2 regions of the Bacillus sp. ISL-75 genome follow, and region 1 is predicted to be linked to the other one. Evidence: a T-box and tRNA genes for the amino acid it is inferred to sense, from the RefSeq annotation. Region 1 holds a T-box; the other holds one or more tRNA genes.

Region 1 (15,441 bases):
AAACCGCGATGGCTTTGTTATAGGTGAAGGTGCCGGGATCATTGTTCTGGAGGAACTTGATCATGCATTAGCACGTGGTGCTAAAATCTATGCCGAAATTATTGGTTATGGGGCAACTGGTGATGCCTATCATATAACTGCACCAGCACCTGGTGGTGAAGGTGGTGCCCGTGCAATGAAAATGGCTATTAATGATGGCGGATTAAATCCTGAGGAAATTGATTATGTAAATGCCCACGGGACTAGTACTGACTATAATGACAAGTTTGAAACCCTTGCGGTGAAGGAAGTATTTGGCGAACATGCATATAAATTAGCAATCAGTTCAACTAAATCTATGACAGGACACCTTCTAGGTGCAGCAGGTGGTGTAGAAGCGATTTTCACTGTTTTAGCAATAAGAGACAGCATCCTTCCTCCAACTATGAATTATGAAACACCTGACCCTGAATGTGACTTAGATTATGTAGTCAATAAAGCACGTTCGAAAGAAATTAAAGCAGCCATGAGTAATTCGCTAGGCTTTGGCGGCCACAACGCAACGATTGTTTTCAAAAAATATGAATAAGTAAAAAATTCGGCCGGAGATGATTTCTGGTCGAATTTTTTTTGAGAAATAATAATAATACCTCAGAAATACATGAACCACTTTTGTTACGTTTAATAAACTGATCAGAGGGTGAGTGAAGTTAAATGGGGTGAAGTAATGGGAATCATTCGAACAGAGCAATGGTTAGAGGAGGAGATTGACAGACCCGTTAAGATTTGTGAAAGATTAGAGCCATATTTTAAAAAACAAACCGCAAAGGAAATTTATAATCAATTGATGGATTTTGGGATGTATCGGCCGTCTAGGGCCGCAAGGAACAATCTTGTTCAGATGAAGGAACAAAAAGCATGGGATAAAGTAGAGCGTCTATTTAATAAATATAAACATAAATGGAATGGCCCTGACATACCAATTTTTCTCTTTCCAGTAGCACAGTCAGGAGGTTTTTTTATCAGAGAAGTTAAAAGCAAGGCTGGTGTTTCGTTCCCTGATAAAATGTTTCTTTTTCTCTCTACTTATGATGACCCAAAAGAAGTAGAGGCACTTTTGATTCATGAATACCACCACGTCTGCCGGCTTAGGTTGTTAGATAAAAGGCTGGAAGACTATACTTTGCTTGATTCCATTATCATAGAAGGACTGGCAGAATATGCAGTTTTAAAAAATTGTGGACGGGAATATTTAGCTCCATGGTGCCGTATGTATAAAGAAAAGGAGTTATTAAATTTTTGGGAGAAATATTTGAAAGAACAGCTAAACACAAAAAAACATGAAAAGAAACACGATGAATTACTTTATGGGGGAGGAAGACTGCCAAATCTTTTAGGTTATGCTGCAGGATATCATTTGATTGAACATTTTTACAAAAACAATAATTATTCTACAAAACTATCTTTTATAAATCCTGCAATAAAATATCTAGAATACTATAATAAAACCTTCGAAAAAAGCCAGTGAAATAAGGCTTTTTTTAATGATGAAATAACATATATTAGAAATTGTGCAAAAAAATCTTGCAATTGTAACAATTCTGTAATAGAATTTTATTGAATATATAGAATAAACTGAATAATTTAAAAAAAGTTGGAAGGTGTACTATGAGCGCAAAAAAATCGCTGCACAAAGAGGCACCATTGCTTGAAGTGAAAAATTTACAGACCGCTTTTGATATTGACGGAACTGATTATAATGCAGTAGAAAATGTTTCGTTCAATGTAATGCCAGGGAAAATTATCGGTATTGTTGGAGAATCTGGTTGTGGTAAGTCTGTTTTGAGCCTTTCGATTATGAAGTTACTCCCGAAAGGAAGTGGAAAAATAAAATCAGGTGAAGTCATTTTTGATGGAGTAAATCTTGAGAAAATGTCCGAATCACAAATCAATAAAATCCGTGGGAAAGACGTCTCCATGATTTTCCAAGAACCAATGACCTCATTAAATCCAGTCTTTACAATAGGATATCAACTCCAAGAAGTCCTTTTCAACCATACAAAGATAACTAAAAAAGAGGCTCGGTTAAAATCTATCGCTTTATTGAAAAGTGTTGGAATCTCTCGACCAGAAAAACTCGTTGATGAATATCCGCACCAATTATCAGGCGGGATGAGACAACGCGTCATGATCGCCATTGCCATTGCTTGTCAGCCCAGATTATTAATTGCTGATGAACCAACCACTGCCCTCGATGTTACCGTTCAAGCCCAAATTCTCGAACTTTTAAAAGATATACAAGCCGTAAATGATATGTCTGTTATTTTGATCACACATGATTTGGGTGTAATTGCTGAAATGTGTGACGAAGTAATGGTGATGTATGCTGGAAGGATTGTAGAACGTACCGATGTGGATACACTTTTCCATAATCCTAAACATCCATATACAAGTTTGCTCTTAGGGGCAATCCCGAAAATGGATGGACAAGAAGAACGGTTAAGTTCGATTAAAGGTATCGTCCCATCGCTTATAAATATGCCGAAAACTGGCTGCCGTTTTGCCCATCGATGTCCAAACGCCATGACTGAATGCACTAAAATTACCCCTTTGCTTGAAGATGTTGAACAAGGCCATGAGGTTGCCTGTTTGCTCTTTGAAACTAGCAAGCCAAGAGAAGGGGTGAAAAAATGAGTACCATTTATATACATAAAAAGGAAGCCCATTCTTCCTCTCAATCTGAAAATCTATTAGAGATTAAAAATCTTAAAACCTATTACCCAGTCAAAGGTGGGTTCTTCAAGCGCACTATTGGAAATGTAAAAGCGGTAGATAATATCTCTTTTGAGATAAAAAAAGGAGAAACTCTTGGACTAGTAGGTGAATCCGGATGTGGCAAATCTACGGCAGGGAGAACCATTCTTCGTTTACTTAAACCAACGGGGGGACAAATTCTCTTTAATGGAAAAGACATTACCAAAGTAACTGGTAAATCACTTCGAGAGATTCGCAAAGATATGCAGATGGTCTTTCAGGATCCCTATGCTTCCTTGAATCCCATGCAAATGGTTGGAGATATAATTGCAGAGCCCATTTATAATTTTTCAAAAAAAGATAAAGCTGAGTTAAAACGGGAAGTCATGGATTTGTTAGATAAAGTAGGCTTGCCGCCCGATGCCTATTACAAGTATGCCCATGAATTTTCTGGGGGACAGCGCCAAAGAATTGGAATAGCAAGAGCTCTAGCATTAAAACCCAAATTAATTATTGCCGATGAACCGGTTTCAGCACTAGACGTATCTGTCCAATCACAGGTATTAAACCTGTTAAAGGACTTACAGGAAGAATTTGATCTTACTTTTCTTTTCATTGCGCATGACTTAAGTGTTGTTAAACACATGAGTGACCGAATAGGTGTTATGTACCTAGGGAATATGGTTGAGGTTTCGGATAAAGACAACCTATACGCTGAACCTCTCCATCCATATACACAGGCATTAATTTCAGCTATTCCAACTCCAGATCCCAGGGTGAAAAAGGAGCGGGTCATATTAAAAGGTGATGTGCCAAGCCCTATCAATCCTCCATCTGGATGCACATTCCATCCGCGATGCCCACTGGCTATGGAGGAATGCTCTAAAAGTAAGCCAGTATTAAAGGAGGTGAAGCCCTCTCATCGAGTAGCTTGCCACCTTTACTAGAAAAGTGAAAGTGCCTAGGGGCTGGAGCTAGTCTGTTGCAAAAGGATAAATATAAAACAATTAGGGGGGAAACAAATGAAGAAGAGAAGTATGCTTATGTTAGCAGCATTAATGCTGGTTCTGTCCGCATTTTTAGCAGCTTGCAGCGGCGGTGAAAAAGCGGGTACTAAGAAAAATGAAAATGAAGGTAAAAGCGGCGAAACAGCCGGAAAACCACAGGATGGCGGCACACTAGTCTATGCATTGGATTCAGCACCTGAAGGTAAATTCAACTATTCTTTTTATGGTACACAAACTGATGCATATGTAATTGATTTCTTTGATGAAAACTTAATTGATTATGATGAGAACTTAAAGGCACAACCACATATTGCCTCATGGAAAACAGCAGACAATAAAGTTTTTGACTTCGAAATCAAACAAGGTGTTAAATGGCACAACGGGGACGAATTATCAGTTAAGGACTGGGAATTCGCTTTGAAAGTTGTTGCTGACAAGGATTATGAAGGTCCGCGCTTTGATAACGTAAGAAACATTGTGGGTGCACAAGATTATCATGATGGTAAAGCAAAGGAAATCGCTGGTATTAAAGTAGTCGACGATTACCACATTCAAATTACATTCGATAAGGCCCGTGTAAACAACTTGGATAATCTTTGGACATACCCTATGAACCGTACTGCATTTAAAGGAATTGCTGTAAAAGATATGATGGGGTCTGAACAGGTTCGTACAAAGCCAGTTGGTTTAGGACCATTTAAAGTTTCTAAAATTATCCCCGGTGAATCAGTTGAAATGGAGCGCTTTGATGATTACTTCGGAGGCAAACCGCATATCGAAAAAGTCGTTGTTAAAGTGATCGACCCATCTCTTTCTGTAGGAGAACTTAAAAACGGAACGCTTGATATGACTTCTTTCCATCCTAGTATTATTGATCAAGTTAAAGCGCTTGATAATGTAAACGCAGTAACTTATCCTGGCGTAAGCTATTACTACGTTGGTTTCAGATTAGGTACTTGGGATGGCAAGAAAAATGTCATGAACGAACCAAAATATCAAGAGAAAAAGCTTCGTGAAGCAATGTATTATGCAATCAATCGTGAGGAATGGGTTAAGGCGTTCTTCTTTGGTGTAGGTAAGCCTGTAAACCGTCCAATCCCGACAAACCATTGGATTGCAGCACCTAATAAAGATTTAGAGCAATACAAATATGATCCGGAAAAAGCTAAATCACTATTAGATGAAGCAGGCTACAAAGACGTTGATGGCGATGGATTCCGTGAAGATCCAAACGGTAAGAAATTCGTTGTAAACTTCAGCCACTATGCAACAGATAACCCAACTTTTGAATCTCGTGCCAAAGCAATGACTCAATATTGGGAAGCTGTTGGATTGAAAACTAAATTAACGATGACTGACGTAAATCTTTACTATGAAATGCTTGAAAAAGCGGACAAATCAATGGAAGTATTCTTCGGAGGCTGGTCAACTGGTGCAGATCCAGATCCAACTCCACTTTGGGGCTCAAAAGCACTTTGGAACTATCCACGCTGGGTAAATGAGGACAGTGATAAATTGTTGGATCAAGCACTTGATATCAGTGTTGTTGGAACAGATAACGAAAAACGTAAGGATCTTTATGTACAATGGCAAAAACTATTCATGCAAGATCTTCCCGCATTACCAATTGCTGAACTAGAAGAAACAATGGCTGTTAGCAAGCGAGTTCAGGAAGTTAAATTTGACGTATCTGGTATGAACCGTCCAAATGAATGGTGGATAAAACAATAGTACAGTTTTCTAAAAAGTTAATACAATTTGTTTAAGGGCTTACTAATACTGACAACTCAATTTTGAACTTCAAATGGGAGAAGGCTTTGCTTCTCCCATTTGAACAAATTAGGCGAGATATACAGCTTGTGGTTACCAAAGCTTATAGACAAGGAGAATGCACATGTTGAAATATGCATTTCGTAGAATATTGGGAATGATTCCAATGTTACTCCTTACTTCCATAGTAGTGTTTTCCTTGGCAAAATTAATGCCGGGGGATTCTCTTAGTGGAGAGATTGATCCAAGAAATACAAATCCAGAATACATCGCAGAAATGCGTGAGAAATTGGGATACAATGATCCGATGCCTCAGCAGTATTTCCGTTGGATTAGTGGTTTCGTGGAGGGGGATTTTGGGAAATCAACACGATTCAAAATTGCTGTATCTGAGGTTATTGGAGAACGTCTCCCTAACACCATACTATTAGGCCTTTCAGCTATCTTAATAACCTACGTCCTTGCATTTTTTATGGGTTCATATGCAGGTCGAAAGCCGTATACCTTAATGGATAACCTAATAGGAGGATTAAACTACATAGGCTTGGCCATTCCATCCTTTATTGCAGGGGTATTCGCCATCTTTTTCTTTTCATTTAAGTTAGGCTGGTTTCCATCCAATGGCTCAGTAGACATTGGTGTTACAGATGGAACCTTAGAATGGTGGCTAAGCCGTTTTCACCATGTTTTTTTACCAGCTATCGTACTTGGATTATTAAGTACAGCAAGTTATACGCAATTTTTACGTAACGATATTATTGAAAATAGCCGTAAAGATTATGTTCGTACTGCTCGTGCAAAAGGGACTCCGGAAAGTAAAATCTACAATGTTCATATTTTAAGAAACTCAATTATCCCACTTATAACCTTTTTAGGCTTTGATATTGTTGCCATTATTAGTGGTGCTATTATCACCGAGACGATTTTTACATATCCAGGTCTTGGACAATTATTCCTGCAGTCTGTCGGGACAAGAGATTATCCAGTATTAATGACATTGACCATGTTTTTCTCTTTCTTAACACTTATCGGCAATTTAGTAGCAGATGTATTATATGGTGTTGTAGATCCGAGAATTAGGCTAGATTAGGGGGAGAAAAAATGAAAGCCGTAACACAATACGAAAAAAATGTTATCGTAACACCCCCGAAAAAAAGTTTATCTCCTTTTGCCATTGCTCGGAAGAAATTTGTAAAAAATAAATTAGCAATGGTCAGCTTTACCTTTTTATTAATTGTTACTATTGTTTCGATACTAGCTCCTTTTATTACAACTGCAGATATTACGAGAATTAATATTGGCCAAATGTCGTTAGAACCATCGGGTGATCATTGGCTTGGAACTGATAAAGCCGGTCGGGATGTTTTTACGAGATTACTCTATGGGGGCCGCATATCGTTATTAGTTGGAATGAGTTGTACATTATTTGTCATTTTACTTGGAACATTGATCGGCTCTATTTCAGGTTATTTTGGTGGAACAGTAGATAGTATATTAATGAGATTTACAGATTTTATCTTAAACTTTCCATTTCTAGTATTTGTAATAGTCCTTAATGCCATTCTTTTTGGAAAAGTAAATGGTTTATGGGTATTAATCGGCACCATTAGCTTGTTAAGCTGGGGGGGAATCGCCCGGATTGTCCGTAGTAAAATCCTCGCTGAAAAAGAAAATGAATATATTACGGCTGCTATTTCAATTGGTTGTTCACCAGCCAAAGTAATTATGAAACATCTATTACCAAACATTTTATCTACCATTATCGTGCAAGCGACGATTACATTTGCGACAATGATTGTCGCTGAAACAGGATTAAGTTTTCTTGGCTTTGGTGTGCCTCAGGAAATTCCAAGTTGGGGAAATATGTTGAATTCGGCAAACGAGCCGGATGTTCTCCAATTTAAGCTTTGGATATGGGTACCGCCGGCATTAATTATAACGATTACTATTTTATCGATAAACTTTATCGGAGAAGGATTAAAGGATGCTTTCAATCCAAAATCAAAAAGATAAAATCTGCCATTAATGTGGTGGATTTTTTTGTTATTCTCTTCATTCTGGAATAACCAATATCATTTACCCATATAAATTAAGATATATAATAGGACAGGTTCTAAAAAGGTAGGTCAATCATTCAAATTGGAGCAAAATATATATAAAGGAATAATTTAACTAAGGTCTGCCCATACTGATTTACAAACAGTTTCTTGAAGTGAGGGGTTGTAAAATGTTGTATCTTCATGATGTATGGGTAAATTGGTTTGAAGGGGAAGAAAACGGTTATAATGTATGTCACTTTCATGAATGGCGTAAGGATGACGGGGTGGAACTGTTAGATCAGGTACCACTGATAAAAGTTGAGGCTGTTTTGTTTAAGTACATTGAAAACGATTTGTCAGAATTACCTCAACAACTTCTAGATGATATTTATCAGAAAGCCTATTTAAGAAAAAACCATGAAAGAGTTCAACTTGACTATTGCTTCGTGGTAACTGATGGAATTGGGATCTTAGCAATTGATACCATAGGCTATAATATCCCGATTCGAAAAAGTCGGTTAATTCCTAGACAAGAGCAATTGGTGTACGAAATGATTGCTCAACACGAGGCAACTAAATATCATTTTTATGAGCAGGAAAAAATGAAGGACTATCATATTCTCTCACCTGAACCAGAACTAATGAGAGGTTTAACAAGAAAAGAGCGTCAATTAAAACAACTGTTATTTATGGCTTTAGATCAATTGCTCTCATCTAGTAATGAAGCAGAAGTTAGATATTGGTATACCGAATGGTGCCCGGAGCATTATTCAACCATTCAAGAATTAAATTTTGAAGCTGCATGGGAACAATTGTTTGAGGAAACAAAGTATGGGTGGTCTAAGCGACATGAGACATTTTGTGAAAATTTAATAAAAGGACAGCCGTTTTTTGAAAAGCTTTGGGAAATGGAGCACGGTCCGAAAGTAAATTAAAAGCCTGACCCAAAAGATATGTATTCCATATCTTTTGTGGGTCAGGCTTTTTTTGTTATCTTTTTTTTCTACCAAGTCCCATTGCATTTTCCATTTTTTTAAGGGTTTTAGATGCCACTAGATTTGCCTTTTCTGCACCTTCATCTAGAATCCGGTCGAGTTCTGATGATTCGAGTAAATCATAGTATTTTTCTTGGATAGGCTGAAAGAAATTTACGACGACATCTGCTAAATCGCCTTTAAAATCACCATATCCTTTCCCTTCATACATTCCTTCAATTTCTGTTATTGATTTACCACCTAGGATAGAATAAATCGATAATAAGTTAGATATACCAGGTTTGTTTAATTTATCGAATTTAACAATTCCTTCTGAATCGGTGACAGCACTCTTAATTTTCTTCTCAATCTGTTTCGGGTCATCTAATGGTGTAATAATTGCCTTTTTATTTGGATCTGATTTGCTCATTTTTTTTGTTGGTTCTTGTAATGACATAATTCTAGCACCAATTTTAGGAATACTAATCTCAGGGATAGTTAATACGTCCCTATATTTTTTATTAAATCTTTCAGCTAAATCCCGTGTTAATTCTAAATGTTGCTTTTGATCTTCACCTACTGGTACAAGATTCGTGTTATATAAGAGGATATCTGCAGCCATGAGTGGCGGGTAAGTTAAAAGACTTGCCTGCACAGCCTCTTTACCAGTAGATTTATCCTTAAATTGTGTCATTCTTTCAAGTTCACCAATATAGGCAACACATTGCATAATCCATCCTGCCTGTGCGTGAGCAGGGACCTCTGATTGGATAAATAAAGTAGCTTTTTCTGGATCAATTCCAACTGCTAGATACAATGCCGCTAAACTTCGAATATTTTTGCGAAGTGTTATTGGATCCTGTGGAACCGTAACGGCATGCTGGTCAACGATACAAAAGAAACAATTGTATTCGTTTTGCATTTCAACAAACTGCTTTAATGCTCCGATATAGTTACCAAGTGTTATTGTTCCACTCGGCTGAATACCAGAAAAAATCGTTTTCATGATTAATTTCCTCCTAAAAATATATAAAAAAAACCATTCATCCCCATAAAACTAATAGGGACGAATGGTTCCGCGGTACCACCCTAAATTACTCAATAAAGAGTCACTCAATTCCACAATCATCCACAATGACGATCGGGAGTCCTTTTAACGCAAGGAAAACGTCAAATCCTACTTTTATATGTTCAGACAGAGGCTCCAAAGTCCATTCCGTATTTATTCGTGTTTGTTTACACCACCCACAAACTCTCTGAAACGAAGGAAAATACGTACTACTCTTTATCATAGCCTGTTAAGCAACTATACAATTGTTCTTATTATAAATGAACTGTATATTTAATTTCAAGTCCGTAAAAAATAATATAGGCAGCAGGAGATTAGCATCAGGAGACCGTTAGCTAATCCATGAAATAGAAGGGATGATTTATTGAATGTAATGAGCTCAGATAAGGCAGGAATATCTTCGAACTTTCTATTATTTTGCCCTCTTGAAAAAGCCAAATTAAATGATTTACCAATGACATCGTAAAAGCCAGAATTTATCGTATAAAGTAGTAAGAAAGTAAGAAGGAGCAAAGAAGAAACATAAAACGATATATCGATATAATTTAATAAAGAAAATCCTTTTTTTGAAAGTGAAGAAATTATTAGTATAAGCAACTGTGTTAGTGCCAATATTAAAAGTCTTTTCCTTAATCTGTAATTCACAGTATAACCTCCAAAACATAGATTTAATAAGGGTAGACACTTAATATTATACAAAAAAATTATTATAAGTGTAAATTATAACACAGGAATTTGTAACGAATACGTAACGAATGTTTCAATACTGTAAATAAAATTGTAAAAAATAATGTACAATTAATTTAAAATATGTATAATAGAGAATGTAGTAATTTTTCAGAATAATAGAAAAGGGAGGTCTACAAGTGAAGAAATCAAAACTTTCACTACTTTTAGTTCTATCACTAGTTCTAAGCATGTTTCTAGCAGCATGTTCAGGCGGAGACAAGAATGAAGGAAAAGAGAAGAATGAAGGCAATAATAATGCTGGCACTGAGGAAACAACTTTAGCAGATGAACAAGTTCTTAATGTTCTTGAAACTGCAGAAATTCCATCTATGGACAGCGTAATGTCTCAAGACGTATTAAGCTTCACAATGTTAAATGCTACAAACGAAGGTTTATATCGTTTAGATCCCGACCAAAAAGTTATCCCTGGCGTTGCTGAGGCTGCACCAACATACAATGACGACAAAACTGTTATCACAATTAAACTAAAACAAAATACAAAATGGTCAAACGGTGACCCAGTTACTGCTCATGATTTTGTGTTTGCATGGCAACGTGCAATTGATCCGAAAGTTGCTGCTCCCTATGGCGCATACTTCATGGAAGGCAAAATCAAAAATGCATCTGAAATTGTTGCTGGTAAAGCGAAAATAGAAGATTTAGGTATTAAAGCATTAGATGATTATACTGTCGAAATCACTTTAGTGAGAGCGCTTCCATATATCGAATCTTACTTAACATTCCCATTGTTCTACCCACAAAACAAAAAGTTTGTTGAAGCAGAAGGCGCTAACTATGCGAAAGATGCTACTCACCTACTTTACAATGGTCCATTTAAAATGACTAAGTGGGATGGCCCAACTGGAACTGAATGGGTATTAGAAAAGAATGCTGATTACGTTAATGCTAAAGACGTTACTTTAGAGAAAATCAACTTTAACGTTTCTAAAGACCCACAAGCTTCTGCAAACGCATATACTGCAGGCGAAGCTGATATCACAGGGAAGCTTGCACAAGCTGCGATTCTTTCTCAATTTGAAGGACAAAAAGATTTACTACGCTACCAAGAGCCATCTATCTGGTGGTTAAAAATGAACGAAAAGAATAAAGCATTGAAAAATGTTAACATCCGTAAAGCGATTGCTTTATCTGTTGACAAAAAAGCTTTAACAGAAGATGTATTAGCAAACGGATCTATCCCTGCTGATTTCCTTGTACCAAAAGGTTTCTCATTCTTAGATGGTAAAGATTTCCGTGATACTCCTGGAACTTACCTAAGCACTAACAAAGAAGAAGCTAAAAAGCTTTGGGAAAAAGGTCTTAAAGAAACAGGCCTTAAAGAAGTAGCATTTACTTATGTTGGTCAAGATACTGAAACTTCAAAATTAACTGACGCTTTCGTTAAAGACCAATTAGAGAAAAACTTACCTGGATTAAAAATTACTGTCGAGGCTGTACCATTCAAAATTCGTATTGCTCGTGAAGACGCTCAAGATTACGATCTATTAATGGGTGGTTGGGGACCTGACTACGCTGACCCTATGACATACATGGATCTATGGGTTACTGGCGGCGGACAAAACCACATGGATTATAGTAATCCAGAATTTGATAAGTTAATTAAATCAGCTAGTGAAGAACTTGTAGCTAAGCCACAAGATCGTTGGAAAGCTCTTCAAGATGCAGAAAAAATCTTGTTAGAAGATGATGCGGCAATCGCACCACTTTACCAACGTTCAGTTAACCTTCTTATCAATCCAAAGGTTAAAGGTTTTGCTCACCATGCATTTGGTCCGGATTATAGTTACCAGTGGATTAAAATCACAAAATAGTAGCTATACTACTCAAATAGAAAGAGAGTATATTGAAGAAATATACTCTCTTTTTACCTGTATGGGAATTGTCGAAAAACGTCGAATATTTAAAAAATTAGGAGGTGTAGGCATGGCAAAATATATCTTACAACGAACTGGCTATATGATAATTACACTTTTAATCGTAACATCACTTACTTTTTTCCTCATGAAGCTAATTCCAGGTAGCCCATTTAATAACTTCGAAAAGCTCTCAGAAGTTCAGCGCGATATTTTGCTGGATAAATATGGTTTGAATGAACCTCTGCCTGTTCAATATTTTAATTATATGAGGAATTTGGTAAAGGGTGACCTAGGAGTATCCTTTCAATTTGACAATACCCCTGTAACAGAACTTATTGCTAACCGCATTGGGCCATCTGCACAATTAGGTTTGCAAGCTATGATAGTTGGTGCAATAATTGGCATATTTTTGGGTGTAATTGCTGCCTTAAAGCAAAATACATGGATAGATTATGGGTCTACATTTATTGCTGTAGTTGGTAAATCAGTACCGTCATTTATATTTGCTGGATTGCTTCAGTTTTATATTTCTGTTAAACTGCATTGGCTTCCTGTTATGTTATGGAAAGGACCTGAATATACCATTCTGCCTACCATTGCATTAGCGATGTTTCCAATATCAATTGCGGCACGGTTTATGCGTACTGAGATGATAGAGGTATTAGGATCTGATTATATTACTTTGGCGAGAGCAAAGGGAGCAAGCCGTTGGCAAATTAGTCTAAAGCATGCACTTAGGAATGCATTAATACCTGTTGTGACTGTATTAGGACCCTTAGCTGTTAGCTTAATGACTGGTTCATTAGTTATTGAACAAATTTTTGGAATTCCAGGACTTGGGGAACAATTTGTTAAATCAATTAATATGAATGACTACCCTGTCATTATGGGAACCAATATTTTATTTGCTGTATTATTTGTTGTTGTTATCTTGATTGTTGATATTCTATATGGAATCATCGACCCACGTATTCGTATATCGGGGGGGAAAACTAAATGAGCAACAAAGACATTACAATTTCAAAGGATATGTTTGCTCCTGCCCATATTGACCCATCAAAAAGTGAAAAAATCTCCAAAAAGAGCCTAAACTTTTGGCAGGATTCATGGCTAAGAGTTCGGAAGAATAAAGGTGCGGTTGTTAGCTTAGTAGTCTTAGCTATCATGCTTATTTTGGCATTTGTTGGTCCGATGATTACGCCGTATGATTTCGATACACAAAACACTAAGCATAATAACTTGCCGCCGCGTATTCAAGGTTTAGAAGATGTAGAATGGCTTCCATTTGATGGAACATTATCCAGAAGAGACGGCACAGTGTACAACGCATATGAAGTTCGGAAAATTGATGCCTATTACTGGTTTGGAACTGATAATTTAGGCCGAGACCAGTTTGCACGAATTTGGAAAGGTACACAAGTATCGTTATTTATTGCTTTCATGGCAGCATTAATTGATATGGCCATTGGTGTTGCATATGGAGCTGTATCTGGTTATTTAGGCGGAAAAATTGACGGTGTTATGCAACGTATTATAGAAGTTATTGTTGGTATTCCCAACCTGATTGTTGTTGTATTAATGATTTTGGTGTTAAAGCCAGGTATTATTCCAATCATAATCGCCTTAACTATAACCGGCTGGACTAGTATGGCCCGAGTTGTTCGAGCACAAGTGTTGAAATTTAAAGGTCAGGAATTTGTTTTGGCTGCCAAGACACTAGGTGCTACTAATTCTTCAATTATTTTTAAACATATGATTCCGAACATGTTTGGTGTCATTATAATAAATACGATGTTTTCAATCCCAAATGCTATTTTCTTTGAAGCATTTTTGAGCTTTATTGGGTTGGGATTACAAGAACCGAATGCATCTTTAGGAACATTAGTCAATTCAGGATTTAAATCTATGATTGCATTTCCTTATCAAATGATTATTCCTTCCATTATGATAGCTATTATTATGGTTTGCTTTAACTTAGTGGCGGACGGATTACGAGATGCGTTGGATCCAAAAATGCGTGATTAGAAGGCAGGTGTATGTAAATGGAGAAAGTTTTACAAGTAAAGGATTTAAATATATCGTTTCATACATTTTCTGGAGAAGTACAAGCGATTCGTGGTGTAAGCTTTGATTTATATAATGGTGAAACATTAGCGATCGTTGGTGAATCAGGTTCTGGAAAATCAGTTACAACAAAATCAATCATGCGGTTACTTCCTGAACACAATTCAGAAATTAAAAGTGGTGAAATTCTTTTCGAAGGAAAAGACCTAACAAAACTTAAAGATAAAGAAATGCAAAAAATCCGTGGAAAAGATATTTCAATGATTTTCCAGGACCCGATGACTTCACTAAATCCAACAATGAAAATTGGCAACCAGATTATGGAGCCTCTTATTAAACATCAAAATATAAGCAGACACGCTGCAAAGGAAAGAGCAGTTGATTTATTAAAACTAGTTGGTATTCCAAAAGCAGAGATACGTGTAGATCAATACCCGCATCAGTTCTCCGGTGGGATGAGACAAAGGGTTGTTATCGCCATTGCCTTGGCATGTAATCCTAAAATTCTTATTGCCGATGAACCGACAACTGCTTTAGACGTTACAATTCAAGCACAAATTCTTGAATTAATGAAGGATCTACAAAAGAAAATTGATACATCGATAATCTTCATTACCCATGACCTTGGGGTGGTTGCTAATGTAGCGGATCGTGTAGCAGTTATGTATGGTGGGAAAATTGTTGAAATTGGGACAGCCGATGAGATTTTCTATAATCCACAACATCCATACACATGGGGCTTAATCAGTTCAATGCCTGACATGGATACACATGATGAGGAGTTATTCTCGATTCCTGGGACACCACCTGATTTATTAGATCCTCCAAAAGGTGATGCGTTTGCACCGCGTAACCCATTTGTTATGAAAATTGATTTAGAGCAAGAGCCGCCTTTCTTTAAAGTTTCTGACACACATTATGCAGCAACATGGCTGTTACATCCTGATGCACCAAAGGTTAACCCACCTGAGGCTGTAAAAAGACGCCAAAATCAATTTGCAGGAAATACTCCAGTAGCTACTCTAGAGAAAACGAATCAAGGTCAATTCCCTGGAATAAAGGAGGGGAAATAAATGGCTCAAAGAGAAAAATTACTTGAGATTAAAAATTTAAAGCAATATTTTAATGAAGGTAAAGTGAATGAAGTAAAAGCAGTAGATAATGTCTCTTTTGAAATAT
Region 2 (15,441 bases), on a different contig from region 1:
TACGAGAGGACCGGGATGGACGCACCGCTGGTGTACCAGTTGTTCTGCCAAGGGCATCGCTGGGTAGCTATGTGCGGACGGGATAAGTGCTGAAAGCATCTAAGCATGAAGCCCCCCTCAAGATGAGATTTCCCATAGCGCAAGCTAGTAAGAACCCTGAAAGATGATCAGGTTGATAGGTCAGAGGTGGAAGCGTGGTAACATGTGGAGCTGACTGATACTAATCGTTCGAGGACTTAACCAATTTTTAAGGCATACTCGTTTTTACAAACTTCTTCTGCATTATCTAGTTTTGAGGGAATGATTCCTCTAAAAAAATAGTCTGGCAGCAATGGCGAGAAGGTCACACCCGTTCCCATACCGAACACGGAAGTTAAGCTTCTCAGCGCCGATGGTAGTTGGGACACGCGTCCCTGTGAGAGTAGGACGTTGCCAGGCGGTATATATGGAGGATTAGCTCAGCTGGGAGAGCATCTGCCTTACAAGCAGAGGGTCGGCGGTTCGAGCCCGTCATCCTCCACCATTTTTCTTTTACTATGCGGGTGTGGCGGAATTGGCAGACGCACCAGACTTAGGATCTGGCGCCGCAAGGCGTGGGGGTTCGACTCCCTTCACCCGCACCATAGTTTTATGCGTTAGAAAAAAACATCCATATATGCGGAAGTAGTTCAGTGGTAGAACATCACCTTGCCAAGGTGGGGGTCGCGGGTTCGAATCCCGTCTTCCGCTCCAAATATTTAGCCGGGGTGGCGGAACTGGCAGACGCACAGGACTTAAAATCCTGCGGTAGGTGACTACCGTACCGGTTCGATTCCGGTCCTCGGCACCATGTTTTATCGAAGGTAATTTAACACATCAAATTAGCGCCCAGTTCGTCATATTATCGGGAAGTAGCTCAGCTTGGTAGAGCACTTGGTTTGGGACCAAGGGGTCGCAGGTTCGAATCCTGTCTTCCCGACCATTCTTTATTCAGAATATTTTGGGGCCTTAGCTCAGCTGGGAGAGCGCCTGCTTTGCACGCAGGAGGTCAGCGGTTCGATCCCGCTAGGCTCCACCTTAATAATATTATTTTTTTGGCGGTGTAGCTCAGCTGGCTAGAGCGCTCGGTTCATACCCGAAAGGTCGGGGGTTCGACTCCCTTCGCCGCTACCAAAATACTATTATATGATTTTCTTTTTCCATGGAGGAATACCCAAGTTTGGCTGAAGGGATCGGTCTTGAAAACCGACAGGCGGGTAACACCGCGCGGGGGTTCGAATCCCTCTTCCTCCTCCAGTTTTATTATTTTTTATATGTGGAGGGGTAGCGAAGTGGCTAAACGCGGCGGACTGTAAATCCGCTCCCTCCGGGTTCGGCGGTTCGAATCCGTCCCCCTCCACCATGTTTAGGGGCATAGTTTAAAGGTAGAACTAAGGTCTCCAAAACCTTCAGTGTGGGTTCAATTCCTACTGCCCCTGTCAAAAAGGCACAAAAAAATTCCTAGTATATACTTGGAATTTTTTTGTGCCTTTTTTTATATTTTCACTTTTTTATTGTCTCTGCTAGTTTATGTTTGAACCTTCAACCCATGGTGTCCTCAATGAACATACTATGAGGACAAATTTTGAATTTTGCTTAGTATTTTTGTCCTCATGAACACACCATGAGGACAAATTTGAATTTTGCTTAGCATTTCTGTCCTCATGAATACACCATGAGGACAAATTTTGTATTGTGTTTAGCATTTTTGTCCTCATGAACATACCATGAGGACAAATTTTGAATTTTGCTTAGCATTTTTGTCCTCATGAAAAGCTTACCACCTTATGAAGACAAGAATGGCTTTCTTTTTGGAACCCCTTTCTCGTCGATACCGGCGGGGTTTCTTATTTACTTTAAAAAAAATAGTTTAATATTTTGTAAAAAAATATAAAACTTATTGTTTCGGTTTATAAGATAATGTAATATACTATATATAAATAAGTATAACACATTTACAATGAATCTATTGAATATAACATATTTAATGTAGATAAGGGGGTGGTAATTATTAAATTATCTAAACGTCAGAATGAAATCCTCCAGATTGTTAAACAGAACGGGCCCATTACAGGAAAAGACATCGCAGAGAAGCTTTCATTAACAAGAGCTGCACTAAGACCCGATCTTGCCATTTTAACGATGTCAGGTAACTTAGATGCAAGGCCGCGAGTAGGTTATTTTTTTAATGAAAGCTTTGAAGCAAAGCAACAGGCTAAAAGGTTTATCCACCAAAAGGTAACGGATTATAAAGCCCATCCAATTGTAGTTGAGAAATCAACCTCCGTGTATGATGCGATCGTGCAGCTCTTTTTAGAGGATGTGGGCACACTTTATGCGGTTGATACAAAAGGACATCTAGCAGGGGTTGTTTCCCGTAAGGATTTGCTCAGAGCATCACTAGGAAATCAAAATCTAAATGAATTGCCTGTCAGTGTCATCATGACTAGAATGCCAAATATTATTACAATTAATCCTGAAGAGACCTTGCTCGAAGCAGCCAAAAAGATGATCCATAATCGCATTGACTCTTTGCCAGTTGTTAAGGAAATAGAGGAGCAAAAGAGTACATATTTGCTGGTAGGAAGAATCACCAAAACCACCATTACGCGGGCATATTTAGAAATCATGGAAAACAATTCATACTAAGGAGAGTGGCTGCCATTTTGGTACAGAAAGAAGTTGTCTATGTTGTATCTGACTCAGTAGGTGAAACAGCTGAGTTTGTAGTAAAAGCAGTGGCAACACAATTTAATGGCGGGCAGGTAGAAATTCGCCGTAATTCCTATGTGGATGATTTTGAAGATATTGAAGATATCATTTTACTAGCAAAAAAGGGACGTACGATTATTGCCTATACGATCGTTATTCCATCATTAAAAGAGTATTTAGATCGACGTGCAAAAGAAGAGAGCATTTTTGCTGTAGATTTACTAAGTCCGTTGATGAATGCGTTTGAAACAAGCTTCAATAAACAGCCGCATCATCGACCTGGATTGATGAGAAAATTGGACGAAGAATACTTCAGGAAAATTGAAGCAATTGAATTTGCCGTTAAGTATGATGATGGGCGTGATCCGAGAGGAATCATAAAGGCGGATATTGTTCTAGTCGGAATCTCACGTACATCGAAGACACCTTTGTCTATGTACTTAGCACATAAACGCTTTAAAGTGGCCAATGTTCCTTTGGTTCCAGAGGTGCCGCCGCCAGATGAATTATTCGAAATACCCCGTAAGAATTGTATTGGATTAATAATATCACCAGATAAATTAAACGAAATTCGCAAGGAACGTCTAAAGGCTTTAGGGTTAGCCTCACAGGCTAACTATGCAAGCTTTGGGAGAATTCTTGAGGAGCTTGATCATGCTGAAAAAGTAATGAAGCGCTTAGGCTGTCCTGTTATTGATGTATCAAATAAAGCTGTTGAAGAAACAGCTGGCTTAATTTTAGACGTGTTAAAAAAAGAGAGGAGCTACTAATAATGGAAAAATTCGTTTATTTATTTCATGAAGGAAATGGCAATATGAAGGGGTTACTTGGGGGAAAAGGGGCAAACCTAGCGGAAATGACGCGTATTGGTCTTCCAGTTCCGTATGGCTTTACAATCACTACACAGGCCTGCAATGCATTCTATGAAGCTAGCAAAACCATTCCAACCTTTGTTGAAGTCCAGACTTTAGAGGCTCTTACCCGTCTAGAAGAAAAAATGGGCAAAAAGCTTGGCGACCCAAAAAATCCTTTGCTCGTTTCCGTACGTTCCGGTTCTGTTTTCTCCATGCCTGGCATGATGGATACCATCTTGAATCTTGGAATGAACGATGAAACCGTTATCGGAGTAGCAGAATTAACCAATAATCCACGGTTTGCTTATGATTCCTACCGTCGTTTCATACAGATGTTTAGTAATGTTGTACTAGATATCGATACCTACTATTTTGAACAATTATTAGAAGAAATACGCGAGGAAAAAGGCTATACCTCTGACCCAGAAATGAGTGCTGATGACTGGAAAGAAGTGATTATTGGCTATAAAGGTATAGTCAAAAAGCATAAACGAAAGGATTTCCCGCAAGATCCAAAAGAGCAGCTATTCCTTGCGATTCATGCAGTCTTTAACTCTTGGAATAATCAGCGTGCGATTGTCTACCGTCGCCTTAACAAAATTGCTGACCATTTAGGAACAGCTGTAAATATTCAAAGTATGGTGTTTGGCAACATGGGAAATGATTCAGGCACAGGTGTGGCATTCACAAGAAATCCATCGACTGGTGAGCATGTCCTTTACGGTGAATACTTAATCAATGCCCAAGGGGAAGATGTTGTGGCAGGGATTCGTACTCCACAGCCAATCGCTACTTTAAAAGATGAAATGCCAGGAGTATATAAGCAATTCACTGATACTTGCAAGCGCTTGGAACAGCATTACGAAGAAATGCAAGATATCGAATTTACGGTTGAAGGTGGTAAGTTATTTATCTTGCAAACCCGTAATGGAAAAAGAACGGCGCAAGCAGCGATTCGAATCGCCGTGGAAATGGTCGAAGAAGGAATCATTGATAAAAAGACGGCATTGCTACGTGTTGACCCAGAACAATTAGATCAACTGCTGCATCGCCGGATTGACGACAAATTTGAGAAGAGAGTTTTAGCAAAAGGCTTGCCAGCATCACCAGGTGCAGCGACAGGTCAAGTCGTGTTTAATGCCGATGAAGCGGAGCAATTAAACAATGATGGAAAAAAAGTAATTCTTGTTCGTCCTGAAACCACTCCAGATGATATCCATGGTATCGTTGCATCGCAAGCAATTTTGACTAGCCGTGGCGGCATGACAAGCCACGCTGCAGTAGTCGCTCGTGGGATGGGGAAAGCGTGTATTTGCGGATGTGAAGCATTAAAGATAGATCTGAAAGCTAAACAATTTACAATTGGTGAGACAGTTATTAATTATGGAGATATCATAACGATTGATGGCTCTACTGGTGAAATTATGCTTGGGGAGATTCCAATGATTGACCCAGAACTATCGGATGAGTTCCAAATGTTGCTTGCATGGGCAGACCAAGAGCGTAAATTAGGGGTCCGTGCCAATGCAGATAACCCAGAAGATGCAAAAAAGGCATTTGAATTTGGCGCAGGCGGAATTGGCTTATGCCGAACTGAACATATGTTTATGGATTTAAAACGGATTCCAACCGTGCAAAAAATGATTCTTGCTGAAACTTATAATGAGAGAATGGAAGCTTTGAACCAGTTATTGCCAATGCAGCAAGGGGACTTTGAAGGAATCTTCGAAGCTATGCAAGGATTACCTGTAACTATCCGTTTACTTGATCCACCATTACATGAATTCTTACCGGATAAAGAGGAACTGTTAGTGGAAGTAACGAAGCTTCAGATTTTAGATCCACAATCACCAGAATTGAAGAAAAAAGAGCAATTGCTGAAAAAGGTCCGCCAATTAGATGAGTTTAACCCAATGCTTGGCCACCGTGGTTGCCGTCTTGGGATGATTTACCCAGAGATTTATGAAATGCAAGCAAAAGCAATTTTCTATGCAGCAGCTAAGCTCGCTGACAAAGGCATCGAAGTGCAACCAGAAATCATGATTCCTTTGGTCGGTCATGTGAATGAATTAAAGGATATGCGTAAATTAGTGATTGATGCAGCATTTCTTGTTCAAGAAGAAACCGGAAAAAGCTTCAAGTACACGATTGGAACTATGATTGAAATCCCGCGTGCTGCTTTAACTGCAGATAAAATTGCCGAGGAAGCTGACTTCTTTTCGTTTGGGACCAATGATTTAACACAAACAACATTTGGTTACAGCCGTGATGATGCGGAAGGCAAGTTCCTGCAAGCTTACATTGAAAATAAAGTGCTTCCGGATAATCCGTTTGCTGTCCTTGATCAAGAAGGCGTTGGTAAGCTAGTTGAAACAGGCGTGAAGCTTGGCCGTGGAACAAAACCGTCCTTAAAAACAGGTATTTGCGGCGAGCATGGCGGAGAAAAGAGCTCGATTGAATTCTGCTACAAAACCGGCCTAGATTATGTCAGTTGTTCACCATACCGCGTACCACTAGCACGTTTGGCTGCAGCACAAGCAACCATTCGACATGAGCAAAATAAACAAGAAGTTTTTACAACAGCATAAAGGAAGAACAAGGGATGTTGCAGTATGCACCATCCCTTTTTTATTGTGATGTAATTGGATAGACGCCCATTTTATGCAAATACTATAAAAAATTATTTGAAAGGGGACTTACAATGGGGGCTATTGAACGCAGCGGTTATCGATTTGTACCAGAATTTAGTGTCATTCAACAAAATGGGGCCATTCATGTATATAATCAGGATAACTTCATCGAGGAAATTAAATTCCACTTCTCAGGGAAGTTTCCTGAACTGGATCAAATCGAAGACCTGGTGGATCAATATTGCAGCCAGCATCAACTTTAAAACCGAATGCTTGTTCGGTTTTTTGTTTTGTGATAGAATGGACTTAACAAAACATTTTCTAGAAAAGGAGGGAAATAAATGAATAAAATAACCACTATATACCCTCAAGCGATAGAACATACAAAATTGAAAGTGTATGAAGATATTAACCATTATTTCGAAACGAAAGAAACACTGCCAACCTTTGAACAATACCTAACTGACAGAAATCATTATGTTGAGCAAATTTGGACCAATGTTTGGCTAAATAAGTCGACCAATGATGTTCCAAGGAATGAAAAAAAGCAATATTTAACTGATAAAGGCTTCGAGGTACAGGGAATCGACAAAAAACTAATCAATAAGTTATTTAGGGATGAAATGCGAACCTATCATGTCTTTGATACGATGGGGTGGGTTCATGAAACATTTTCAGGTAAAGAAGAAGAGTGGGAGAAACAGTATCGGGAGGCGAAGGTTAATTTTATAAAACGAGAAGGACAAAAACAGCTCGAAGAACAGAAGCAAGTGATCAGAAGTGAGATTGAAGATGCCGCTGTTGGGATCTTGGAAGAACAATATGAGCTGTTTTATTTATATGTTCGTTACTTCGTTGCCATACAACTAGTGGCTGACCTACAAAATAATGTAAAGTTTCAATCGGTTGATACCTTTGCATTAGAAGAAAAATTAGTGGATGAAGGCCATTTTAACCCCTCAGCCTATACAACTGTTGCCACCTTTTTTGAAGAACTGACAGGGGATATCCATAAAACTTTGAATTGGGGCAGGAGTTTTTATGAATATCAAACCTATTTTTTCGTTTATGAAAGCTTAATTGCTGACTATTTGTCTGAGCTTATTCCGGAAAAAATATTAGAGCAGCTTTCTGAAAAACTTAAGGATGATTTTCATGAAACCTTTCTTGAGAAACTATCGTCGTCCTTCGTAAAGGGCAGCATTGCTCAGGTTCTTTATGATGTCGAGGGTTATTTTATTGAGGATATCCAAGCTGAATACCTGTCGGACTTAATACGTTTGGCAGAATTACCTTTTGATGCAAAGGTTCATAAAGAAATTTTTGAAAAAGACTTCCAAGCGCGCGAGGAAAAACAAAAAGAAGCGCAAGAAGAACTCGAGCGGAAAAAAGCAGAAGAAGAGCGAATGATGAAGGAAATCTTTGCAACGGAATACGACCCTTCGTTACAACGTCAGGTCCGTTATGTCTTGCACATCGGCGAAACCAATACAGGGAAAACCCATCATGCGCTCGAAAGAATGAAAGATGCTTATAGCGGGTTATATTTAGCGCCGCTTCGATTATTAGCACTTGAGGTATTTGATAAATTAAACGCTGAGGGGACGCCGTGTTCCTTAAAAACTGGGGAAGAGGAAAAAATCACCCCAGGTGCAAATCATACTTCCTGCACCGTGGAAATGTTTCACGAAAAAGAGTTTTATGAAATAATCGTCATTGATGAAGCACAAATGATTACAGATAAAGATCGTGGTTTTTCATGGTATAAGGCAATCACGAAAGCTAATGCAGAGGAAGTCCATATCATAGGCAGCAGGAATTCAAAAACCATGCTGCTCCAGCTTTTAGGTAATTCCAATATCGAAGTTCATGAATACAGCCGTGATACTCCTCTTGAGGTTGAAACGAAGGAGTTTCATATTAAACACATTAAAAAAGGCGATGCGCTGATTTGTTTCTCACGAAGGCGCGTACTTGAAACCGCCTCACGACTGCAAAATGACGGACATACTGTCAGCATGATCTACGGCAGCATGCCGCCAGAAACAAGAAAAAAGCAAATTCAGCAATTCAACACTGGAAAAACAAAAGTCATCGTTGCTACAGATGCGATTGGAATGGGCTTAAATCTGCCGATTCGACGGATTGTTTTTTTAGAAAATGATAAGTTTGATGGGACTAGACGACGACTGCTGACATCACAAGAAGTGAAGCAAATTGCTGGACGTGCAGGTCGAAAAGGTATTTACAATATTGGCAAAGTAGCCTTTACTAGTGATATCAGAAAAATGAGAAACTTGCTTTTGCAGGAGGATGAGCCTGTTCATACATTTGCAATTGCACCAACCAATTCAGTTTTTGAACGCTTTCAACGGTATTATCACGACTTAGGTACATTTTTTGAATTATGGGGGAAATTTGAAAGTCCAAACGGAACGAAAAAAGCTGCTCTTGCCGAGGAAAAGTCGTTGTATCAAATGGTAGCAGGTACTGAAATTGAAGCACGTTTATCCTTAATGGACCTTTATGGATTTTTACATCTTCCTTTTTCAAAAAATGAGCCAGTATTAACGAAGCAATGGGAAGAAAAAATGTATGCTATTATCCATGGGAGAGAACTCCCAGAACCGATTGTAAAGGAACGAAGCTTGGAGGAATTAGAACTCAGTTACAAAGCAATTGGTCTCCATCTTTTATTTTTATATCGATTAGGGGAGCGAACGACAGCAATCTATTGGGAGCGGCTAAGAGAAGAGGTCAGCGATAAAGTGCAGGACCGCTTAAAGACGGATATAAATAAATTCGTTAAAAAATGCAAAACCTGCGGAAAGAAGCTGCCATGGGATCATTCGTTTCCGACTTGTGAGGCCTGTTATGCAGCGAAGACTAGAAGATATCGATATGATGAATATTAAGAATAACCCGGTGTTCTAACCTTAGGAACCCGGGTTATTCTTCAATTAAAACCAAATTAATGTAAATATGTTAAAATAAAACTCTGATAATTCATTCCATGAAAGTGAAGTGAAAAAGAATGCAACTATCATTAACAGTAAGAGGCCCTGGTGTTGAAGCGGTTTCTTACCTTATAGCTAAAAATCCGAATAATCTATATGAGCGTGGAGAGAAAGGGTTGACTGTCCGTCTGGTCTACCCGACTTTTTCAAGCGAGGAAGTACAGTTTTTGGTCTATGTTAAAACGGATCCAATTGACCTAGTGAAAAACTCACCTGATTCTTTTGATATTACCCATTACATAAATGACCGCGAGTTTGCGGCAAGCAGTATTTTTGTTTCCTCGATTCGTAAAGCGCTGGGGACTGCACTGAATGGGAAACCAGCAGAGGAATATGCTTCATGGGTCGAGCATTCCTTTGAAATGGAATTAACCTTTGGGCCGATTGCTACTGATTTGAGCATTAGGGAACTTGAATCGTTATTTGCTCCAATGGGTTACACCATCAAGATGGAATACGGGGAAAGTTTTATTCGCGAAAAAAGCTCTGCCCGATTTATAACCTTGTTAGGGAAACAAACGCTCCAGAATGCACTTAAACATATTTCGATTTTAATTCCCGTTATTGATAACTATAAGCATTATTTTATTGACGAAAGAGAATTGGAAAAGTTGGACCGCTACGGGGAAGGATGGTTAGAGGAACATCCACAAAAGGCGCTGATTTTAAAACGTTCGTTACGGTTTCAAAAGGTGATCTCTCAGTCAAGATTCTATGAAAAAGAGACGAAAACCGAGGAGAAGCATGAACCTCCGAAAATCCGTTTAAATGACCTTCGTTACGAAGCGATTATTAAAAATATTGAGGCCCTGCCAAAAAAAGCCACTATTGTTGACTTTGGTGCTGGTGAAGGGAAGTTATCTGTTCAGCTTGGATTTATTAAAGGGGTGCAAGAGATAATTTCTGTTGAACCATCGAATAAAGCTCGGTTAAAGGCATTGGAACGATTCGACTATGCAAAGGCGAAACGTGGATTTGTAGAACCCAAGTCCTTAGCAGGATCGTTATTTTATTATGATGAACGGTTGAGTAACAAGGATGTCATGGTTTTATGTGAAGTGATTGAACATATTGATGAATACCGGTTAACAAGGGTATTCGAGACGATTTTTAAAGACTATCGACCAGAAGTGTTGATCGTGACCACGCCTAACCAAGAATACAATGTTGTCTATGATATGAATGAGGAAATGAGACACCACGATCATCGCTTTGAATGGACAAGGGCTCAGCTTCACCAAAAAGTGGAAGATTTGACAAAAATCTATCCATACCAAGTAAGTTATAAAGGCATCGGTGAAGAAAACCAACTATACGGGCATCCTACTCAAATGGTTATTTTCAGAAGGGAGGAGGGATGATGGCGAAAATTAATTTGCCTCATGCGGGTATCGTTTTACTTGTAGGCCCGTCCAATTCGGGTAAAACGACTTTAATAAATCAATTAATGCAAGAACAACAGATTTATGCATCGGAAGTAGTAAGTTCCGATCAGTTCCGTGTTTTAGTTAGCGATGCTGAATTTATTGATTGGAATCGGCGACCTAAATATGAAGCAGATGCTCTTTTTAATGAATACCAACAAATTTCAAAAGAAGCTTTTGAAGCGATGGATTATATCATTGCCAAACGTTGCCGCCTCAATAAATTAACCTTTATCGATGCTACTCATTTACGTGATTACGAACGTGAAAAATACCTGCAAATGGCAAAGAGGTATCATGTTCCGGCCATTGCAATCGTGCTGAATTTGGCAGAAACTGAATTACTCAGACGTGACTTAGAGAGGGATTTCCCAAGAGGTAAAAACCGTATCAAGCAGCAATACCAACATTTCAAGAAGACGATTCGCTCCATTAAAAAGGAGGGCTTTCGGCGATGCTACATATTCGGTGAAGAAGAATTGCAAGTCTTAAATGTGAATCGACTTGGTAATCCATTACTAATTGATGTTGGCAATGGCATTGATTTTATTGGGGATATTCACGGTTGCTTTGAAGAGTTTAGCGAAATCTTGTCAAAGCTTGGTTATATAGAAAATGAAGAGGGTTATTTTATCCATCCAGAAGGACGGAAAATCCTTTCCCTTGGAGATGTGATGAGTAGGGGACCTCGTTCGATCGAGACGCTGCAATTTTTTCAAAAGCATGTGGCAGCAGGACTTGCCTATATGATTGACAGTAATCATGGTTGGAAAATCGCCCGCTGGCTTGACGGTAAGAATGTTACGCTTGCTCATGGTGATGAAAATGTAAAGGCTGAATTTGATGATTATGAAGGTAAATTTGGTAAAGATGAGGCCGATCGTTTAAAGGAACAAATAAGAGACATGCTGTTAGAGGCTAAATCACATTACATTATCCAGAAAAATGGAGTCAACGTCGCTGTTGCAGTCCATGCAGGAATCAAAGACCATTATATCGGCAAAGAATCGCCGCGCATTTCCGATTTCTGTCGGTACGGAGACTCGGATGGCCTTGACGAAAACGGCAAACCCGTCCGAAAAGATTGGTCAATTGCTCATCAGTCCAGCGAACTTATTCTCTGGGGGCATGATCCTAGGACGCAGCCATTATTGGTTAATAACACCCTCAATATTGACCAAGGAGTCGTTTTTGGTGGCAACCTAACGGCATATTGTTTTCCGGAAAGGAAATTTGTTTCTGTCAAAGCGAAAGCCGATTTTGCAAATGTGTCGGACAATCCATTAAAGGTATTGGAAAGTAAAAGGCTGGCACCGCCCAATATCGCAAAATTTTTAGAAGGATATTCGGTATTAACGGAACTATATGGGGAGATTGCAATTTATGCGGATAGTACGAAATCAGCACTGGATGACCTTTCCCATTACACATTGCCGCTTGAGGAGATTGTCTATCTTCCGCCTACGATGAGCCCGACACCGAAACCATCGAGTTTAGCAGGATACTTAGAGCATCCGATTGAAGCATTTGAATACTATCAGGCGAATGGTGTTGACACGATGGTTGTCGAGAAAAAGCATATGGGCAGCCGCGGCATTTTGTTTCTTTTTAAAAATAAAGAAATCGCTAAAGAGTATATCGGCAGGGAAACATTAGGTTCGATATACACGCGGACTGGCCGGGCCTTTTTCAAAAAGGAACTGGAAGAACAAATATTACAAGTATTAAATATTGACTTGAGTGGTTATTTTGAAAAATACAACACTGATTTTGTCCTGATGGACGCTGAGATCCTTCCGTGGAATTTAAAAGCAAAAGAATTAATTATGAATCAATATGCTCATGTTGGTGAGATGGCATTGCTTGATCGCAGTAAATTACAGGAACAGTTGAAAAAAGCTTTGGATAACGGTAAGGATGTTTCAAGTTGGCTTGAGGAAACGGATGAAAAGATACGCAATGCCCAAGTGTTTAACGAAGTGTATCAAAAGTATTGCTGGGAAACGGAAGGATTAGCAGGTATTCAAATTGCCCCTTTTCATACACTTGCTCACAGTAATGAAACCTTTTTCGATAAACCGCACAAGTGGCATATGGAGAAAAACAAAGAATTCAGCGTCCTATCAAATTTGTTCTTGGAAACGGAATATCGAATTGTTAACGATGAAGACTCCATGAAATCGGCCATAAAGTGGTGGGAAGAAATGACGGAGGATGGACATGAAGGCTTTGTTGTGAAACCGGAGTCTTATGTGGCACGACATAAAGGTAAGCTCCTCCAGCCGGCCATTAAAGTAAGAGGTCGAAAATATTTGCATATCATCTATGGCATCGATTATTTACAACCAGAAAATCTGGCCCGTCTTAAGCAGCGAAATGCAGGTAAGAAACAACGAAATGCTTTAAAGGAATTTGCCTTAGGTGTGGAAGCGGTGAATCGTTTTATTAGAAGAGAGTCATTGGAGCGCTACCATGAATGTGTATTAGGGGTGCTGGCGCTGGAATCGGATCCGATTGACCCGCGACTATAGGTTTAGGAAAACGAACTTGTCAGTCGGCAAGTTCGTTTTTCTATTGTAATAACTTATCATCTTTCGCCCATATGATAGTAATGAAGGAGTGTGAGAAGATGGCTGTTCATGTTGTTATCGCAGGTGAAAATTTGTGGGCAATATCCACGAGGTACGGGGTTTCAATTCAAACGATTGTAGAGCTAAATGGGTTACCTTCAGCAAGTTCCATCGTCCCGGGTCTTGCACTTTATCTTCCGGATGTCTTGTCTCCACTCCGCTACTATCAAATTAAAGCAGGCGATCACATCTGGCAGCTGGCTCAACAATTTAGGGTCGATCCTTCGGTTATTCTCGCTGCAAATCCAGGGATTAATCCTAACCTGCTCGTAATCGGCCAAATCATAAATGTTCCCACTCCAATAAGATTATCTCTCGAAACACTAGGGTTTTTAGTGCCAGCATCTGAAAGTGCAAACCTTTCCACAATCAATAGTTTAGCTAACCAATTAACCTATTTAGCGATTGTCGCTTATACGTTTACAGAGGAAGGCTATGCGTTTAATGTGAGCGAGGATGCAGCCCTGGTTGCAAGAAGTAATCAATTGAAGATCATCCCATTATTGATGGTCCGAAATCTTATCGGAAATGATTTCAGCGCGGAGTTGGCAGGGCGTGTCCTGGAAAATCCAACCTATCGGGGAAATTTGGTAGCGAGCTTGGTCAACTTAACCAGGCAAAGAGGGTTCGGTGGCGTCAGTATCGACTTTGAATTTATTCCACCGGCTAGACGAAATGATTTCAATTTATTTTTAACAGAATTAAAGCGCAGCTTAGACGGGCTTATTTTACAAGTAAATGTTCACGCCAAAACAGCTGATATTCCAACGAATCGAATCATTGGTGCTTATGATTATGCGTCGATTGGCAAGGTGGCTGATATCGTGGCGGTGATGACCATGGATTATGGCTACCCGGGGGGGCCGCCCGAGCCGATTGCCCCGATTCCGTGGCTGGAGCAAGTGATTCAATACTCGGTGACACAAATTAATTCTCGTAAACTGCAAATCGCCGTGGCGTTATATGGGTATGACAAGGTTGTTGGTACGAATGCAACCCAAGCCTTATCGGTACTTGCTGCTCAAAATAAAGCGATATCACTGCCTGAGAACATCGAGTTTGATATCACGGCTAGGGCACCTTGGTTTCGCTACTGGCAGGGTAGTGAGGAGCATGTGGTATGGTTTGAAGATATTAGGAGTTTTATAGAAAAGTATAGGTTAATTGATATGTATCAATTAGCTGGGACGACTTTTTGGCAAATAAGTTTGCCGGCACCGCAGAATTGGGATTATCTTAGTAAAAATATCCATGTGGTGAAGAGAATCGTATAAAATTACACTTTATTTTTGACAGTGTAGCGGGTGAATTTTGTTTTTGTGCCATTTTGAAGGGGGGTTGTGCCATTTTGGGATAGTTTTGTGTCATTTTCACCAGTTTTTGTGCCATTTTCAATGGGTTTTGTGCATTTAGACAAAAATTGGGATTTGCGGTTGTCCAATAAAAAAACATCTATGATATTATTTGTTATTTTCGGACAAACTCTAAGGAAAAAGGAAAGGCTGGAACCAAAGCTTGATTAACAGACTTAAATATTACACCCTCATCTTCATTACGGTGCTTGCCGCATCCGTTCCTTCTATAAAAGTAAACGCCATGTACGGCTACGAAAAAATGACCCAGCAGATTAATCAACTAATAAATAACGAACCTGCGTTAAAAGGAGCAATTGCAGGCATAAGCATCCGTACCGCTGCGGAAGGAAAAATCATTTATGCCCACCAAGGCGACGTCCGCCTAAGACCTGCTTCCAATATGAAACTATTAACAGCTGCTGCCGCCCTTACTATCCTCGGAGAAGACCACACCTTCACGACGGAGTTACATACGGATGGCACGGTAAAAAAGAAAACTCTAAACGGAAATCTATATTTAAAAGGGAAGGGAGATCCAACTTTATTAAAATCTGATTTTGATAAAATGGCTGAGGATATTCAGAAGCGCGGCATCAAAAAGATTAAAGGGAATCTTGTAGGAGACGATTCCTGGTATGATAGTGTCCGCTATTCGCTCGACCTGCCTTGGAGCGACGAAACAACCCATTATGGGGCACAGATTTCGGCACTCACCGCCTCACCAACGAAGGATTTTGATGCCGGATCGATCAAAGTCGAGGTGGTGCCTGGTACGAAAAATGGGGACAAGACTACAGTGAA

What was found. The T-box of region 1 lies ahead of trpS (tryptophan--tRNA ligase). A T-box ahead of a tRNA ligase gene usually reads a tRNA of that ligase, here a tRNA-Trp.
Region 2: it encodes a tRNA-Trp, which carries the amino acid that the T-box ahead of trpS (tryptophan--tRNA ligase) is inferred to sense. The anticodon was not compared.

Annotation. Positions count from the first base shown of each region.
Region 1 is NZ_JAGGQX010000052.1:49,016-64,456, forward strand. Features, by position in the region: gene fabF (beta-ketoacyl-ACP synthase II) at 1-568, shown strand, start outside; gene J7E63_RS20400 (DUF2268 domain-containing putative Zn-dependent protease) at 881-1,507, shown strand; gene J7E63_RS20405 (ABC transporter ATP-binding protein) at 1,648-2,673, shown strand; gene J7E63_RS20410 (ABC transporter ATP-binding protein) at 2,670-3,680, shown strand; gene opp4A (oligopeptide ABC transporter substrate-binding protein) at 3,756-5,471, shown strand; gene opp4B (oligopeptide ABC transporter permease) at 5,635-6,600, shown strand; gene opp4C (oligopeptide ABC transporter permease) at 6,612-7,523, shown strand; gene J7E63_RS20430 (YjbA family protein) at 7,738-8,484, shown strand; gene trpS (tryptophan--tRNA ligase) at 8,540-9,532, opposite strand; T-box leader at 9,583-9,824, opposite strand; gene J7E63_RS20445 (peptide ABC transporter substrate-binding protein) at 10,459-12,153, shown strand; gene opp3b (oligopeptide ABC transporter permease) at 12,266-13,198, shown strand; gene opp3C (oligopeptide ABC transporter permease) at 13,195-14,223, shown strand; gene J7E63_RS20460 (ABC transporter ATP-binding protein) at 14,241-15,335, shown strand; gene J7E63_RS20465 (ABC transporter ATP-binding protein) at 15,336-15,441, shown strand, end outside.
Region 2 is NZ_JAGGQX010000070.1:34-15,474, forward strand. Features, by position in the region: partial or broken rRNA gene J7E63_RS25460 (23S ribosomal RNA) at 1-244, shown strand, start outside; rRNA gene rrf (5S ribosomal RNA) at 322-438, shown strand; tRNA gene J7E63_RS25470 (tRNA-Val) at 448-523, shown strand; tRNA gene J7E63_RS25475 (tRNA-Leu) at 539-623, shown strand; tRNA gene J7E63_RS25480 (tRNA-Gly) at 658-732, shown strand; tRNA gene J7E63_RS25485 (tRNA-Leu) at 741-829, shown strand; tRNA gene J7E63_RS25490 (tRNA-Pro) at 885-961, shown strand; tRNA gene J7E63_RS25495 (tRNA-Ala) at 982-1,054, shown strand; tRNA gene J7E63_RS25500 (tRNA-Met) at 1,076-1,152, shown strand; tRNA gene J7E63_RS25505 (tRNA-Ser) at 1,183-1,275, shown strand; tRNA gene J7E63_RS25510 (tRNA-Tyr) at 1,297-1,381, shown strand; tRNA gene J7E63_RS25515 (tRNA-Trp) at 1,387-1,457, shown strand; gene ccpN (transcriptional regulator CcpN) at 2,026-2,667, shown strand; gene J7E63_RS25525 (pyruvate, water dikinase regulatory protein) at 2,685-3,500, shown strand; gene ppdK (pyruvate, phosphate dikinase) at 3,503-6,172, shown strand; gene J7E63_RS25535 (YbxH family protein) at 6,286-6,477, shown strand; gene J7E63_RS25540 (DEAD/DEAH box helicase) at 6,556-9,129, shown strand; gene J7E63_RS25545 (methyltransferase domain-containing protein) at 9,249-10,592, shown strand; gene J7E63_RS25550 (polynucleotide kinase-phosphatase) at 10,592-13,186, shown strand; gene J7E63_RS25555 (LysM peptidoglycan-binding domain-containing protein) at 13,285-14,559, shown strand; gene J7E63_RS25560 (hypothetical protein) at 14,626-14,808, shown strand; gene dacB (D-alanyl-D-alanine carboxypeptidase/D-alanyl-D-alanine endopeptidase) at 14,801-15,441, shown strand, end outside.